Regions from separate parts of the Citrobacter amalonaticus genome, predicted to be linked through region 1. Evidence: predicted binding sites of a transcription regulator. Region 1 holds the regulator's gene; each other region holds the start of a gene.
What was found. Region 1 encodes LexA, which represses DNA repair genes until DNA is damaged. Its sites were predicted from a motif close to TNCTGTATGTACATACAGNA; they were not measured.
Positions count from the first base shown of each region.

Region 2: the regulator LexA is predicted to act here: its motif matches at 1,917-1,936, upstream of rmuC (DNA recombination protein RmuC).
Region 3: the regulator LexA is predicted to act here: its motif matches at 1,442-1,461, upstream of sbmC (DNA gyrase inhibitor SbmC).
Region 4: the regulator LexA is predicted to act here: its motif matches at 2,842-2,861, upstream of uvrB (excinuclease ABC subunit UvrB).

Region 1 covers NZ_CP014015.2:1,461,319-1,465,656, forward strand. The annotation lists gene dinF (MATE family efflux transporter DinF) at 1-1,038, opposite strand, end outside; gene lexA (transcriptional repressor LexA) at 1,124-1,732, opposite strand; gene AL479_RS07040 (diacylglycerol kinase) at 1,855-2,223, opposite strand; gene plsB (glycerol-3-phosphate 1-O-acyltransferase PlsB) at 2,394-4,338, shown strand, end outside.
Region 2 covers NZ_CP014015.2:1,738,074-1,742,411, reverse strand. The annotation lists gene AL479_RS08350 (dienelactone hydrolase family protein) at 1-805, opposite strand, end outside; gene udp (uridine phosphorylase) at 1,066-1,827, shown strand; gene rmuC (DNA recombination protein RmuC) at 1,980-3,407, shown strand; gene ubiE (bifunctional demethylmenaquinone methyltransferase/2-methoxy-6-polyprenyl-1,4-benzoquinol methylase UbiE) at 3,502-4,257, shown strand; gene ubiJ (ubiquinone biosynthesis protein UbiJ) at 4,271-4,338, shown strand, end outside.
Region 3 covers NZ_CP014015.2:46,776-51,113, reverse strand. The annotation lists gene dacD (serine-type D-Ala-D-Ala carboxypeptidase DacD) at 184-1,356, shown strand; gene sbmC (DNA gyrase inhibitor SbmC) at 1,478-1,951, shown strand; gene AL479_RS00285 (FUSC family protein) at 2,078-3,136, shown strand; gene AL479_RS00280 (DUF496 family protein) at 3,297-3,632, shown strand; gene AL479_RS00275 (L-threonine kinase) at 3,668-4,338, opposite strand, start outside.
Region 4 covers NZ_CP014015.2:3,537,493-3,541,830, forward strand. The annotation lists gene bioF (8-amino-7-oxononanoate synthase) at 1-952, shown strand, start outside; gene bioC (malonyl-ACP O-methyltransferase BioC) at 936-1,691, shown strand; gene bioD (dethiobiotin synthase) at 1,684-2,370, shown strand; gene uvrB (excinuclease ABC subunit UvrB) at 2,935-4,338, shown strand, end outside.

The DNA.
Region 1 (4,338 bases):
GATTTGCGGGAGTGATGTCAGCAGCGCGACAATCTGTTCGCCCGCGAGCAGATAAACCAGTGAGAACAGCAGTGCGACAATACCTGACTGACGGCACGCCGCGCGCCAGACCTCCAGCAACTGACTGCCGTCGCGGGCGCCATAGGCCTGACCGGAATGCGCCTCCACGGCGTAGGCAAAACCATCCAGCGCATAGGCCGTAAACGTCAGCAACGTCATCAACACGGCGTTCACGGCGATGATATCGCTACCCAGTCTGGCCCCCAGCACGGTGATGGCGCCAAAACAGAGTTGCAGCAGCAGCGAACGCAGCATGATGTCGCGATTGAGCGCCAGAAGGCGACGAAAGTTTCCACGCCAGGCCAGCCTGAGCATGGCGAGAGAGACACCACGCAGGTGCAAGACCTTACGCACCATCAACAAACCGATCAGCAACGTCGCATATTCCGCAATCACCGTCGCCAGCGCGGCCCCCTGCACGTTCATATGCAGCCCCATGACCAGCCAGAGGTCGAGCACAATGTTCAGGATATTGCCGACAATCAGCAGGATCACCGGCGCACGCGCGTATTGCACGCCCAGTAACCAGCCGAGCAGAACCAGATTCGCCAGCGACGCCGGCGCGCTCAGCCAGCGAATGGCCAGGAATCGCCTTGCCTGTTCCAGCACCGCTTCGCTGCCGCCGACAATGTGTAGCGCCAGGTCGATAATCGGCGTGCGAAAAATCGCAATCAATGCCCCTGCGCCTAACGCCAGGATCAGCGGTTGCACCAGAGCCCGCGCCAGCGCCTGAGGATTCTTCGCGCCGAACGCCTGCGCCGTCAGCCCGGTGGTACTCATACGTAAGAAGAGCAGTAGCATGAACAGAAAGCTGGTTGCAGTTGCGCCCACCGCCACGCCGCCGAGATACACGGGACTGTCCAGGTGACCAATGACCGCCGTATCCACCAGTCCCAGCAGCGGAACGGTGATATTGGAGAAAATCATCGGTAAGGCGAGACGCCAGAGCGCTTTGTCAGCAGAAGCAAAAAACGGCATGGGGACGAGCCTGAGAAGAGGTCATAACGAGAGTGGTGAGAGCGCCGGATAGCGGCGTAAACACCTTATCCGGCCTACAGGAATACTACAGCCATTCACCGTTACGGATGACGCCAACGGCCAATCCTTCGATGGTGAAATTCTGTTCGCGAAGGTCAACCAGGATAGGTTTAAATTCGCTGTTTTCGGGCAGTAACTCAACTTTATTGCCCTGTTTTTTCAGGCGCTTGACCGTCACTTCATCGTCGATACGCGCTACAACCACCTGGCCGTTACGCACGTCCTGGGTTTTATGTACCGCCAGCAGATCGCCATCCATAATGCCGATGTCTTTCATCGACATTCCGCTGACGCGCAACAGGAAATCGGCGTTCGGCTTAAACAAAGACGGATCCACCTGATAATGGCCTTCGATGTGCTGCTGCGCCAGCAGCGGTTCGCCCGCCGCAACGCGACCGATGAGCGGTAACCCTTCCTCTTCTTCTTGCAGCAGTCGAATGCCGCGAGAAGCGCCGGAGACGATTTCAATCGCCCCTTTACGTGCCAGCGCTTTCAGGTGTTCTTCAGCCGCGTTTGGGGAACGGAACCCCAAACGCTGTGCGATCTCCGCACGCGTCGGTGGCATACCTGTCTGGCTGATGTGATCCCGAATGAGATCAAACACCTCTTGTTGCCTGGCCGTTAACGCTTTCATTCCGCCCCCTGGGTGTATATACAGTTATGCTGTGAGTATATACAGCTAAAGGTGATTTTGGAACCACAAACTGCACATTCGACAGCAGATTTAGCCTGTTATGGAATCAGGGTCGAAAAACGTTAGCGAAAATGTGGCCACAACAGGAGTCCCCAGGTGATCAACGCCACAATGATAGAAAGCAGCACCGCCGCCGACCCCATATCTTTTGCGCGTCCGGAAAGTTCGTGATAATCAGAGCCGATACGGTCCACTACCGCCTCGATGGCGCTGTTCAGGATTTCAACAATCATGACCAGCATAACGGAGCCGATCAGCAGAACGCGCGTAATGGCATCCACGTCCAGCCAGCAGGCGATAGCCACGGCCAGCAACGCCGCCACGCTTTCCTGACGGAACGCGGCCTCGTTAATCCACGCGGCGCGAAAACCTTTCCAGGAATAGCCTGCAGCTTTGATAATTCGGGTGAATCCAGTGGTATTATTAGCCATTAAAAGAACCTTTTTGCATTATTGGCGTCAATGACATTGTCTTGTTAACTCATGTAATTCGAGTCAGGGCAACGCGGCGCGAAGTATGACGGGATAGACCAGAAATTCACATGACTTTCTGATATCCTTGCAACGCAATTGCATTATTAACCAGAGGCTTTACATCGTTTATGTCCGGCTGGCCACGAATTTACTACAAAATCCTGAATTTACCATTAAGCGTACTGGTAAAAAGCAAGTCTATTCCGGCGGATCCTGCCCCGGAATTGGGACTCGATACCTCTCGTCCAATTATGTACGTTTTACCGTACAACTCCAAAGCGGACTTGCTGACGCTGCGCGCACAATGTCTGGCGCACGATCTCCCCGACCCGTTAGAACCGCTGGAGATCGATGGCACACAGTTGCCGCGCTATGTGTTCATTCACGGCGGACCGCGTGTCTTCACCTATTACACGCCGAAAGAGGAGTCCATCAAGCTGTTCCATAACTACCTCGACCTGCATCGCAGCAATCCGGATCTGGATGTGCAAATGGTGCCGGTGTCGGTGATGTTTGGACGCTCTCCGGGTCGTGAAAAGGGCGAGGTTAACCCGCCGCTGCGCATGCTTAACGGCATTCAGAAATTCTTTGCCGTCTCCTGGCTGGGCCGCGACAGCTTTGTTCGCTTCTCGCCTTCCGTCTCTCTGCGCCGAATGGCCGATGAGCACGGCACGGATAAAACCATTGCGCAGAAACTGGCTCGCGTGGCGCGTATGCACTTCGCCCGTCAGCGCCTGGCCGCTGTGGGGCCGCGTTTACCTGCGCGTCAGGATCTCTTCAACAAGCTGCTGGCCTCCAAAGCGATTGCCCGCGCGGTAGAAGACGAAGCGCGCAGCAAGAAAATCTCCCATGAAAAGGCGCAGCAAAACGCCATTGCGCTGATGGAAGAGATCGCCGCCAACTTCTCTTACGAGATGATTCGCCTGACCGACCGTATTCTGGGCTTCACCTGGAACCGGCTGTATCAGGGGATTAACGTTCACAACGCAGAACGCGTTCGCCAACTTGCGCACGACGGGCACGAAATTGTTTATGTTCCCTGCCACCGCAGCCACATGGACTATCTGTTGCTCTCCTACGTGCTCTATCACCAAGGGCTGGTGCCGCCGCACATCGCTGCGGGTATCAACCTGAACTTCTGGCCGGCAGGCCCGATCTTCCGCCGCCTGGGCGCGTTCTTTATTCGTCGTACCTTTAAGGGCAATAAGCTCTATTCCACCGTTTTCCGTGAGTATCTGGGCGAGCTGTTCAGCCGCGGCTACTCGGTTGAATACTTTGTCGAAGGCGGTCGTTCCCGTACCGGCCGTTTACTGGACCCGAAAACCGGCACGCTGTCGATGACTATTCAGGCGATGCTGCGCGGCGGCACCCGCCCGATCACCCTGGTACCGATTTACATCGGTTACGAGCACGTGATGGAAGTGGGTACCTATGCTAAAGAGCTGCGCGGCGCGACCAAAGAGAAAGAGAGTCTGCCGCAGATGCTGCGTGGTCTGAGCAAGCTGCGTAATCTCGGTCAGGGCTACGTAAACTTTGGCGAGCCAATGCCATTGATGACGTACCTGAATCACCACGTGCCGGAGTGGCGCGAGTCTATCGATCCCATCGAAGCAGTGCGTCCGGCCTGGCTGACGCCGACGGTGAACGGGATTGCGGCTGAGCTGATGGTGCGTATTAACAACGCGGGGGCGGCGAACGCCATGAACCTGTGCTGCACCGCGCTGCTAGCCTCTCGCCAGCGTTCGCTGACCCGCGAACAGTTGACCGAGCAGCTCAACTGTTATCTGGATCTGATGCGCAATGTGCCGTATTCCTCTGATTCGACCGTGCCGTCTGTCAGCGCCAGCGATCTTATCGATCACGCGTTGCAGATGAACAAATTCGAAGTCGAGAAGGATACCATTGGCGATATCATCATTCTGCCGCGCGAGCAGGCGGTGCTGATGACCTACTATCGCAATAACATCGCGCATATGCTGGTGTTGCCGTCGCTGATGGCAGCGATCGTCACCCAGCATCGTCATATTTCCCGCGAAGCGCTGCTGCAACACGTTGATGTGCTCTACCCGATGC
Region 2 (4,338 bases), 280 kb from region 1:
TCTTACTTCCGTACTGCGCAAACCACGCCAGCATTCTTTGCCAGCCGTCTTTGGCGGATTCTTCGTGATAGCTCGAGCGGTAGTCGGCATTGAAGGCATGACCGGCATCGGGATAGACGACAATCTCCGTATTGGCGTTAGCGGCGCGTAAGGCCTGGCGCATGGTCTCCACGCTCTCCTGCGAAATACTGTTATCCTGCCCGCCGTACAGACCTAATACCGGGGCGTTCAGATCGGTCGCCACATCGACAGGGTGCTTCGGCGAATTCAACGACTTATCGCCAACCAGCTTCCCGTACCAGGCCACGGCGGCTTTCAGTTGCGGGTTATGCGCCGCGTACAGCCACGCAATACGTCCGCCCCAACAAAAGCCAGTGATCATCAGACGATGAACATCACCACCGTTGCGGGACGCCCAACTGGCGACGTGATCCAGATCGGCCAGAACCTGAGAATCCGGCACTTTCGCCACCAGACCGCTCAGTAGCGTGGGAATATCGGCGAAATCATTGGGATCGCCCTCGCGGAAGTAGAGTTCTGGCGCGATAGCCAGATATCCGTCCAGCGCCAGACGACGGCAGATGTCGCGGATATGTTCATGCACGCCAAAGATTTCCTGCACTACAATGACCACAGGCAGTGGGCCATCGCTCTTTTTCGGGCGTGCGTGAAACGCCGGCATATCGTCCCCCTGGGAAGGGATTGACGTAATACCCGCGACGATGGCGTCGTCCGGCGTATGAACTGAGGTAGAGGCAATAGGGGATGCTGCAGGTGCAAAACCGGTTTGTGGTGTTGATGTCATGGTATTCTCCGTACCCTTAGAAAAATAGCGCACTATTAACTATAGACAGCCTTTAACCATTCACACTGCCTCAAACGGCTCGCTTTTTGCGCAAAGAAAGAGAGAATCGGGCTATTAATGTGACATTAATCACTTTTTATCAGTAAATTTATGCAACTGAATTTCTCCATGGTGATGATTGTCACGAAAATATCTTAAGTCCTTCGGTAAAGTGTCTTTTTGCTTCTTCTGACATAAACCGAATCACAGAGGAGTTTTATATGTCCAGGTCTGACGTTTTTCATCTCGGCCTCACCAAGAACGATTTACAAGGGGCTACGCTGGCTATCGTCCCTGGCGATCCGGAACGTGTGGAAAAGATCGCCGCGCTGATGGAGAAGCCGGTTAAGCTGGCATCTCACCGTGAATTCACCACCTGGCGTGCAGAGCTGGACGGTAAAGCCGTCATCGTCTGCTCGACCGGTATCGGCGGCCCGTCTACCTCTATTGCGGTGGAAGAGTTAGCTCAGTTGGGCATTCGTACCTTCCTGCGTATTGGCACCACTGGCGCCATTCAGCCACACATCAATGTCGGCGATGTTCTGGTCACCACGGCGTCCGTTCGTCTGGATGGCGCGAGCCTGCACTTTGCTCCGATGGAGTACCCGGCAGTCGCTGATTTTGAATGCACCACCGCGCTGGTTGAAGCGGCAAAATCCATCGGCGCCACCACTCATGTGGGCGTAACCGCCTCTTCTGACACCTTCTACCCAGGCCAGGAACGTTACGACACCTTCTCTGGTCGTGTAGTACGTCGTTTCAAAGGTTCTATGGAAGAGTGGCAGTCAATGGGCGTGATGAACTACGAAATGGAGTCCGCCACGCTGCTGACCATGTGCGCAAGCCAGGGCCTGCGCGCCGGGATGGTTGCGGGCGTGATCGTCAACCGTACCCAGCAAGAGATCCCGAATGCTGAGACGATGAAACAAACCGAAAGCCATGCGGTGAAAATCGTGGTGGAAGCGGCACGTCGTCTCATCTAATTCTCTTCTCTTCCGTAAAAAGGCCGATGCGTTCGGCCTTTTGCTTTTACGCGATTATTTGCGTAGTGCCTCGCAGGAAAGTTCTTTAAAACTGGACGTTTATACAGCACAATTCTATTTTGTGCGGGTGATGTATGGCGTCGGGAGGCATTTTGGATATCTCAATCATCATTTATGCGGTTATTGCGCTGGTGGGCATTGCGCTTGGCTGGCTGATGGCCAGCTATCAGCATGCGCAACAGAAAGCCGAACAATTCGCTGAACGTGAAGAGATGGTGGCGGCATTAAGCGCAGCCAAACAACAGCTTGCCCAAAGTGAACACTGGCGCGATGAGTGTGAATTGCTCAATAACGAATTGCGTAGTCTGCGCAGTATTAACACCTCGCTGGAAGCGGATTTGCGTGAAGTGACCACGCGAATGGAAGCCACACAGCAGCATGCGGAAGATAAAATCCGCCAGATGATCAACAGCGAGCAGCGTCTGAGCGAACAGTTTGAAAATCTGGCAAACCGAATCTTTGAGCAAAGCAATCGCCGGGTTGATGAGCAAAACCGACAGAGCCTGAATGGTCTGCTGACGCCGCTGCGTGAACAACTGGACGGTTTCCGTCGCCAGGTTCAGGACAGCTTTGGTCAGGAAGCGCGCGAACGTCACACCCTGGCGCATGAAATTCGCAATCTCCAACAGCTTAATGCACAAATGGCCCAGGAAGCGGTCAACCTGACGCGTGCGCTAAAAGGCGATAACAAAACGCAGGGGAACTGGGGTGAAGTGGTGCTCACCCGCGTGCTGGAGGCCTCGGGGTTACGGGAAGGATACGAGTACGAAACGCAGGTCAGCCTCGAGAATGACGTCCGTTCCCGCATGCAGCCCGACGTAATTGTGCGTTTGCCGCAGGGAAAAGATGTGGTGATCGACGCCAAAATGACGCTGGTGGCCTATGAACGCTATTTTAATGCGGAAGACGATTACACCCGCGAAAGCGCGCTTCAGGAGCACATCGCTTCGGTGCGTAACCATATTCGCCTGTTGGGACGTAAGGACTACCAGCAGCTTCCGGGACTACGCACGCTGGATTACGTGCTGATGTTTATCCCGGTGGAGCCCGCGTTTCTGTTAGCGCTCGACCGACAGCCCGAACTGATTACCGAGGCGCTTAAAAATAATATTATGCTGGTCAGCCCCACGACGTTACTGGTGGCGTTGCGAACCATTGCGAATCTGTGGCGTTACGAGCATCAAAGTCGTAATGCGCAACAGATTGCGGACCGTGCGAGTAAGCTCTACGACAAGATGCGCCTCTTTGTCGATGATATGTCCTCCATCGGGCAGAGTCTGGACAAAGCGCAGGATAACTATCGTCAGGCGATGAAAAAGCTGTCGTCGGGGCGCGGCAACGTGCTGGCGCAGGCCGAAGCGTTTCGCGGCTTAGGGGTAGAAATTAAGCGCGAGATTAATCCTGAACTGGCGGAACAGGCCACGACGCAGGATGAAGAGTATCGGTTGCGATCGGTACCTGAAGAGCAGGAAGATGCATCTTATTCCGACGATGACGGGATAAAGCAGCAATCGAATTAGTCCGTTCGGGGTAGCCAGGACGGGCAGAAGGGTAGGGCAATGAGCCCCAATCTGTTACACTTCTCGAACAATTTTTTGATGAGCAGGCACTGAGATGGTGGATAATTCACAAGAAACGACGCACTTTGGTTTTCAGACTGTCGCTAAAGAGCATAAAGCGGACATGGTGGCCCACGTTTTTCATTCTGTGGCATCAAAATATGATGTTATGAATGATTTGATGTCTTTTGGCATTCATCGTTTGTGGAAGCGCTTCACCATCGACTGTAGCGGCGTCCGCCGTGGTCAGACAGTGCTGGATTTAGCCGGCGGAACCGGCGATCTGACGGCCAAATTCTCCCGTCTGGTCGGGGAGACCGGCAAGGTAATTCTGGCGGACATCAATGACTCTATGCTCAAAATGGGCCGTGAGAAGCTGCGCAATATCGGCGTGATTGGCAACGTAGAATACGTTCAGGCCAATGCGGAAGCGCTGCCGTTCCCGGACAATACCTTTGACTGCATTACGATTTCCTTCGGTTTGCGTAACGTCACGGACAAAGACAAAGCTCTGCGTTCCATGTTCCGTGTCCTGAAACCGGGTGGTCGTCTGCTGGTGCTGGAATTCTCTAAACCGATTATCGAGCCGCTGAGCAAAGCGTATGACGCCTACTCTTTCCATATCCTGCCGCGTATCGGTTCAATGGTCGCCAATGATGCCGACAGCTATCGCTATCTGGCGGAATCCATTCGTATGCATCCCGATCAGGACACATTGAAAGCGATGATGCAGGACGCCGGGTTCGAAAGCGTCGACTATTACAACCTGACAGCGGGTGTGGTTGCGCTACATCGCGGCTATAAGTTCTGACAGGAGAACGGGAATGCCTTTTAAACCCTTAGTGACTGCAGGAATGGAAAGTTTGCTTAATTCATTCCTGTATCGTTCGCC
Region 3 (4,338 bases), 1.4 Mb from region 1:
AAAGTTCGGCGCGGTAATCAGCCTGACTCGCCGCGAAGGACTAAAGAAACTCGCCATCAGGAACGCGCGCTGATCTTCTAAAGAGAGAAATCCATGCCATAAGTCACATTTCCTTGCAATTAATCCCTGTTTGTTTTGCCAAATTTCCGTAAAAAGGACGGCTCTTTTCGAACGTCTGAGGACATGCTGTTGAAACCCCGTCTGTTTATTACCGCTTCTTTACTCGCGATGCATCTCTCTTCTGCACTTGCTGCCGGTACGGCTGACTTTGCGCCACCGCCTCCGGGCATTGAAGCCGGTTCATGGGTGCTTATGGATTACACCACGGGGCAAATTCTCACTGCGGGTAATGAGCATCAACAGCGCAATCCTGCCAGTCTGACCAAGCTGATGACCGGTTACGTGGTTGACCGCGCCATTGACAGTCAGCGTATTACGCCGGACGACATCGTCACGGTGGGACGCGACGCGTGGGCGAAGGACAATCCGGTCTTCGTCGGCTCCTCGCTGATGTTCCTCAAAGAAGGTGACCGGGTATCCGTGCACGATTTAAGCCGTGGGCTGATTGTTGATTCCGGTAACGACGCCTGCGTGGCGCTGGCTGACTATATCGCCGGAGGACAGCCGCAGTTTGTCGCGATGATGAATAATTACGTCAAGAAGCTCAATTTGCGGGATACCCATTTCGAGACGGTTCACGGACTGGATGCCCCAGGTCAGCACAGTTCAGCTTACGATCTGGCGGTGTTGTCCCGGGCAATCATTCATGGTGAGCCTGAGTTCTATCATATGTACAGTGAGAAAAGCCTCACCTGGAACGGCATTACTCAACAGAACCGTAACGGGCTGCTGTGGGATAAAACCATGAACGTGGATGGCCTGAAAACCGGACACACCTCGGGGGCTGGCTTCAACCTGATTGCTTCTGCGGTGGACGGTCAGCGCCGACTGATCGCCGTGGTGATGGGGGCAAATAGCCCAAAAGGGCGTGAGGAGCAGGCACGTAAACTACTGCTCTGGGGACAACAACATTTCGACACGGTGCAGATCCTGCGCAGCGGTAAGCAGGTCGGAACGGAGCGCATCTGGTACGGCGATAAAGAGAATATCGCGCTAGGCACCGAACACGATTTCTGGATGGCGCTGCCGAAGGCGGAAATCCCGAACATCAAAGCGAAATACATCCTGGATAAGAAGGAACTGGAAGCACCGCTTGCCGCACATCAACGGGTCGGGGAAATTGAACTCTACGACCGCGACAAACTGGTCGCCCACTGGCCTCTGGTCACGCTGGAAGCCGTCGGTAAGGGGGGCGTCTTCTCCCGTCTGAGCGATTATTTCCATCACAAAGTCTGAATCGTACTGACAGAGACTGGCAGGAGTTCGGCTACGCTCACATAATAACCACAAAGTGCTTGTGACGGCGGTTTAGTCTTCGTTATGCTGTATATAAATACAGTGTAACGATGGAGGCAACATGAACTACGAGATCAGAAACGCTGATAAGCGCACCGTTGCAGGTTTCCACCTGGTGGGACCGTGGGAGCAAACGGTGAAACAAGGCTTTGACCAGTTGATGATGTGGGTGGATGGCAAGCAGGTTGTGGCGCAGGAGTGGATCGCCGTTTATTTCGACAATCCGGATGAAGTACCCGCCGAAAAACTGCGCTGTAGTACGGTCGTTTCCGTGCCCGCTGATTTTGTCATACCGGAAAACAGCGAGGGCGTAACGCTCAGCGAAATCGAAGGTGGTCAATATGCGACGGCGGTTGCGCGTGTCGACAATAACGATTTTGCGACGCCGTGGTATCAGTTCTTCAATAGTCTGATGCAGGACAAGGCGTATGAAATGGCGTGTAAACCCTGCTTTGAAGTCTATCTGAATAACGGTTGCGAAGACGGTTACTGGGATATCGAGATGTATATCGCGGTGCAACCTGTCACGAAGTAAGCCTAAAACCAGGCGGACCGGCGCTGAGCGACTACGCTTAGCGAGATGTCCTGTCCGCCGCGGTGATCTTCTGCGCGTAAAAACAGGTACAATCTGTTTTTTATTCTTGCCTGACGGAGTGCATGAGTGCGTGCCGACAAGTCATTGAGTCCATTTGAAATCCGCCTGTATCGCCATTACCGCATTGTGCATGGTATTCGCATCGCGCTGGCCTTCATCCTGACCTTTTTGCTTGTTCGTTTGTTTAACATTCCGGAAGGCACATGGCCCTTGATTACGCTGGTGGTGATCATGGGGCCGATCTCGTTCTGGGGAAACGTGGTTCCCCGTGCCTGGGAGCGGATTGGCGGTACGATCCTCGGTTCGGTGCTGGGGCTGGTGGCGCTGCGTCTTGAACTGTTCTCATTGCCACTGATGCTGCTCTGGTGTGCGGCGGCCATGTTCCTGTGCGGATGGCTCGCGTTAGGGAAAAAACCATATCAGGCGCTCTTAATTGGCATCACGCTCGCTGTCGTCGTGGGTGCGCCCGCTGGCGATATGGAGACCGCGCTCTGGCGCGGCGGTGATGTCATTCTGGGGGCGCTCCTCGCCATGCTGTTCACCGGGATCTGGCCGCAGCGCGCCTTCATTCACTGGCGTATTCAACTGGCGCACTGCGTGACGGCCTATAATCGGGTGTATCAGGCCGCGCTGTCGCCCAATCTGTTAGAACGTCCCCGTCTGGACAAGCATCTGCAACAGCTACTGAGTGACGTGGTAAAAATGCGCGGACTTATTACGCCAGCGAGCAAAGAGACGCGCATCCAGAAATCTATTTTTGAAGCCATTCAGACCGTCAACCGTAATCTGGTCTGCATGCTCGAATTGCAGATCAATGCCCTGTGGGCGACCCGTGAAAGCCATTTCGTCATGCTCAATGCCCATACGCTGCGCGAAACGCAGCAAATGACCCAGCAGGCGCTGTTGACGATTGCCCATGCCTTGTTTGAAGGTAATCCGCAGCCGATTCTCGCCAACAGCGAAAAACTGAACGAGACCGTCAACGAATTGCGTACGCTGATCCGTCAGCATGATGAACAAAATGTGGCCGAAACGCCGATTCATGGCTATGTCTGGCTAAGCCTGGAAACCGCCCGTCAACTGGAGCTGCTGTCGCATCTTATCTGCCGCGCACTGCGCAAATAAAAAGCAGGTAAGGGGAATGGTGCCGCGGCTGCTTCGATTCAGCAAGGAATAAGGGTATGATGGAAACCAGAATGAAGCCATTGTCATTTGTGGCTGCGAAACGTAATGTTAGCCCTATCGTTTAAACGAATCCGACTCTCACATTATCAGGGGTGTAAAAATGGAAACTACCAAGCCATCTTTCCAGGACGTGCTGGAATTTGTCCGTCTGTTCCGTCGTAAAAACAAACTGCAGCGTGAAATCCAGGACGTTGAGAAAAAGATCCGTGACAACCAGAAACGTGTTCTGCTGCTGGACAACCTGAGCGATTACATCAAGCCGGGGATGAGTGTTGAAGCTATTCAGGGCATCATCGCCAGCATGAAAAGCGACTATGAAGATCGCGTTGATGACTACATCATCAAAAATGCTGAAATCTCCAAAGAACGTCGCGACATCTCCAAAAAGCTGAAAGCGATGGGCGAAATGAAAAACGGCGACGCGAAAGCGGAGTAACGTTTTGCCAGCAGTGAGGATCCGTCAGGCGATCCTCACTGTCGTTTCACGCCACCGCTGACCATCCGCAATAAATGCTGTTCCGGCCAGTGTTCGGTCAGTCTGTTCCTTGCCAGTAACCACTTAACGTAATCAACATCGTGTCGCTGCCTGTCGAGCATCAGTCCGACGACGCTGCCGCTGTGCGCCACGTTCACGCCGTATAAATCACACTCTTCAACCAGCGACAATAGCGCATCGAAATCCGGTTTTGGCAACAGCATCTGGCTGGCGATGGCGCTCAGCGTCGCCGCTTCTCCCATGCGATAAGGATTCTGCTCCGCACAGGCTTCCTGCACTTTTTCCCATGCCCGCTTCAGCGCCGGTGCGCCAGCATGTAAACCAGCCTGCCGCGGAATGCGGTGATAATCTGCAGTACGTAAAGTTTGCGGACTCTCCAGCACGAGGAGATCCAGCGCCGGTTGTGCATCGCAGGGGATTTGCGTCGATGCGTCGTTGTGGTCAAACAGCGTCAGTTGCTGAAAAACGGTGCTGTCAGTCGGTTCCAGCGAGACGCAAAGTTGCGCGAGGGTGGACTCATCCAGTTGATGACCGAGATGTTGCGCGGTGGCGACGGCGGTTGCGGCGATATCCGCCGTACTGCTGGCCATGCCTTTGGCAATCGGGATGGTTGAATGGATCGAAACACGGATATCCTGACTCAGGT
Region 4 (4,338 bases), 2.1 Mb from region 1:
TGGCGTCGGCAGCGGCGGCTCGGGTCACGTCAGCGGTTATTCCATTGCCCATCAGCAACTGGAAGAGGAACTGGCCGACTGGCTGGGCTATCCGCGCGCGTTGCTGTTTATCTCGGGTTTCGCCGCAAACCAGGCGGTGATTACCGCGCTGATGGAAAAGGATGACCGGATTGTCGCTGACCGTCTCAGCCATGCTTCGCTGCTGGAAGCGGCCAGTCTTAGCCCGGCGCAGCTTCGCCGCTTTACCCATAACGACGCCTCGCATCTCGCGCGCCTGCTTGACGCCCCCTGTTCTGGGCGACAACTGGTGGTGACCGAAGGCGTATTCAGCATGGATGGCGACAACGCGCCGCTTGTGGACATTCAGCAGGCCGCGCAGGCGCGTAATGCCTGGCTGCTGGTGGATGATGCCCACGGCATTGGCGTCAGTGGAGAAGAGGGACGCGGGAGCTGCTGGCAGCAGGGGGTAAAACCGGCGTTATTGGTCGTAACGTTCGGCAAAGGTTTTGGCGTCAGCGGTGCGGCGATTCTGTGCTCTGAAAGCGTTGCCGATTACCTGCTGCAGTTCGCCCGTCATCTGATTTACAGCACCAGCATGCCGCCCGCGCAGGCGATGGCGTTACAGGCGTCGCTTTCGGTGATTCGCAGCCAGGAAGGTGACGCACGCAGGGAGAAACTGACTGCGCTGATCCAGCGCTTCAGATCGGCTATCAATCATGCCGATTTCAGGCTGGCGCAGTCGCACAGCGCCATCCAGCCGCTGATTGTTGGCGAAAATGTGCGCGCGTTGCAGCTGGCGGACACCTTACGCCGTCAGGGGTGTTGGGTCACGGCGATCCGTCCGCCGACCGTACCCGCCGGGACGGCCCGTCTGCGACTGACGTTAACTCAGGCGCATGAGCCTGAGGATATCGACCGATTGCTGGAGGTGCTGCATGGGGCAGGTGAATAAACAGGCGGTCGCGGCGGCGTTTGGCCGTGCGGCAGCGCACTATGAGCAGCACGCCACATTGCAGCGCCTGAGCGCCGACGCGTTGCTGGCGCAACTGCCGGAGCGCCCATTTTTACAGGTACTGGATGCCGGCTGCGGGCCGGGGCGTTTGAGTCGCTACTGGCGCGAGCTGGGGAGTCAGGTCACCGCGCTGGATCTCTCTGCCCGCATGCTGGACGAAGCGCGTCGTCAGGACGTGGCGCATCACTATCTCGCCGGCGACATTGAGTCGTTGCCGTTAGCCAGCGCAACGTTTGACCTGGCCTGGAGCAATCTGGCCGTACAATGGTGTGACAGTCTGCATCAGGCGCTGAGCGAACTGTATCGGGTCGTGCGCCCTGGTGGCTGCGTGGCCTTCACCACGCTGGCTCAGGACTCGCTGCCGGAGCTTCATCAGGCCTGGCGCGCGGTGGATGAGCGGGCGCATGGCAACCGCTTTTTATCCTGTGAGGCGCTGTGTGAGGCGATGCGCGACTGGCAGGGACATCATCAATCCATCTCTCTGACGCTGGAGTTTGATGACGCCCTGAGCGCCATGCGCTCGCTGAAAGGCATCGGCGCGACCCATTTGCACGAGGGGCGCGAGTCGCGCGTCTTAACCCGCTCGCAGTTGCAGCAGCTTCAACTGGCGTGGCCGCAGCGGCAGGGGAAATATCCGCTGACCTACCATCTTTTTGCAGGAGTGATTGCACGTGACTAAACGTTATTTTGTCACCGGTACCGATACGGAAGTCGGTAAAACCGTCGCCAGCTGCGCGTTGCTACAGGCGGCGCGCAGTCTGGGTTATCGGACGGCTGGCTATAAACCTGTCGCATCAGGCAGTGACATGACGCCAGAAGGACTTCGCAACAGTGACGCCCTGGCGCTTCAGCGCAACAGCAGTCTGACGCTGGACTACGCGGCGGTGAATCCCTACACCTTCGCGGAACCCACCTCACCGCATATCATCAGCGCCGATGAAGGAAAGCCGATTCGTGCTGACGTGATGTCAGACGGACTGCGCGCGCTGGACGCGCAGGCGGAGTGGCTGCTGGTGGAAGGCGCTGGCGGCTGGTTTACCCCGCTTGCGGACGATTTTACCTTCGCCGACTGGGTGCAGCGCGAGCGCTTACCGGTGATCCTGGTCGTCGGCGTGAAGCTGGGGTGTATAAACCATGCCATGCTGACAGCGCAGGCGGTACAGCAGGCAGGACTTCCGCTTGTCGGGTGGGTGGCGAATGACGTCACGCCGCCGGGAAAACGTCATCATGAGTATCTGGCGACGCTTACGCGGGCCATCCCTGCGCCATTGTTAGGCGAAATCCCGTGGCTGGCGGCAGGAGCCGAAAATACGGCCACAGGACAATATCTGGATCTCGCTTTACTCACGGGTGAGTAAAAGGCGAAATTGCGAGCAAGATCTCGCCTGCCAGGGGCACTTCTTTAGCTGATAAAAATCAAAATTTAGCGATAATTTTTTTTTATGTGCTCCCTGGTGGGTCGGACCGGGAATTTGCCAGGCGGCAGACCATATGGCCTGCAGGCAGTTATCCACCATTCCTGTGGATAACCTTGTGTATTAGAGTTAGAAAACACAAGGCAAGCGAGAGAATACGCGGCTTCCAGCCGAATTGGTGCGAAAGGCGTCTTTGTGAAATATCCTATAATTTACAGCGCGTTAGATAAAATCAATGGCTGTCATATTGTGGTCATTGAATGCAATAAAACTTTCATCACACATCTTGACAATGTTAACGAAGTCAATGGTCTGGGGATAAACCCGCTTCGTAGTGTAATATCTTGCCAGCGGTGAAATTATAGCCATCTCCGATCCGCTTTTATCATGCGTAACACAAATTTCATGAGGCGTTACTGTTTTTTCATCCAGTATATTTTACTGGCAATATTATCCTCTGCGAGTAAAATTACACACCTGCCCGCTCATTCCTTCAGGTAGCTGCTCATGAGTAAACCGTTCAAACTGAATTCCGCATTTAAACCTTCCGGCGATCAGCCCGAGGCGATACGCCGTCTGGAAGAGGGACTGGAGGACGGCCTGGCGCATCAGACGCTGCTTGGCGTAACGGGCTCGGGGAAAACGTTCACCATTGCTAATGTGATCGCAGATTTGCAGCGTCCGACGATGGTGCTGGCGCCCAACAAAACGCTGGCGGCGCAGCTGTATGGTGAAATGAAAGAGTTTTTCCCGGATAACGCCGTTGAGTATTTCGTCTCCTACTACGACTACTATCAGCCGGAAGCGTATGTTCCCAGCTCAGACACCTTCATCGAAAAAGATGCCTCGGTGAACGAACACATTGAGCAGATGCGCCTGTCGGCCACCAAAGCATTGCTGGAGCGCCGTGACGTGATCGTCGTGGCCTCTGTTTCCGCCATCTATGGTCTGGGCGATCCCGATTTATATCTGAAGATGATGCTGCACATGACGGTGGGCATGATCATCGATCAGCGCGCCATTCTGCGGCGACTGGCTGAACTGCAATATACCCGTAACGATCAGGCGTTCCAGCGCGGGACTTTCCGCGTGCGCGGTGAGGTGATCGACATCTTCCCGGCGGAATCCGACGACATTGCGCTGCGTGTGGAGCTGTTTGACGAAGAGGTGGAGCGTCTGTCGCTGTTTGACCCGCTGACCGGGCAGGTGGAGTCCACCATTTCGCGCTACACCATCTACCCGAAAACGCACTACGTGACCCCGCGTGAGCGCATTGTGCAGGCGATGGAAGAGATCAAAGTCGAACTGGCTGAACGTCGCAAAGTCCTGCTGGCCAACGACAAACTGCTGGAAGAACAGCGTCTGAGTCAGCGTACCCAGTTTGATCTGGAGATGATGAACGAGCTGGGTTACTGCTCAGGGATCGAAAACTACTCGCGCTTTCTGTCAGGACGCGGGCCGGGTGAGCCGCCGCCGACGCTGTTTGACTATCTGCCCGCCGACGGTTTGCTGGTGGTGGATGAATCCCACGTCACCATCCCGCAGATTGGCGGGATGTATCGCGGCGATCGGGCGCGTAAAGAGACGCTGGTGGAGTACGGTTTCCGTCTGCCATCGGCGCTGGATAACCGCCCGTTAAAGTTCGAAGAGTTTGAAGCGCTGGCACCTCAGACTATTTATGTGTCTGCGACGCCGGGCAATTACGAGCTGGAGAAATCGGGCGGCGAAGTGGTTGATCAGGTGGTGCGTCCGACAGGGTTGCTGGATCCGGTGATTGAAGTACGTCCGGTGGCAACGCAGGTGGACGATCTGCTTTCTGAGATCCGCAAGCGCGCGGAGATTAACGAGCGCGTGCTGGTAACCACGCTGACTAAGCGCATGGCGGAAGATCTCACCGAGTATCTGGAAGAG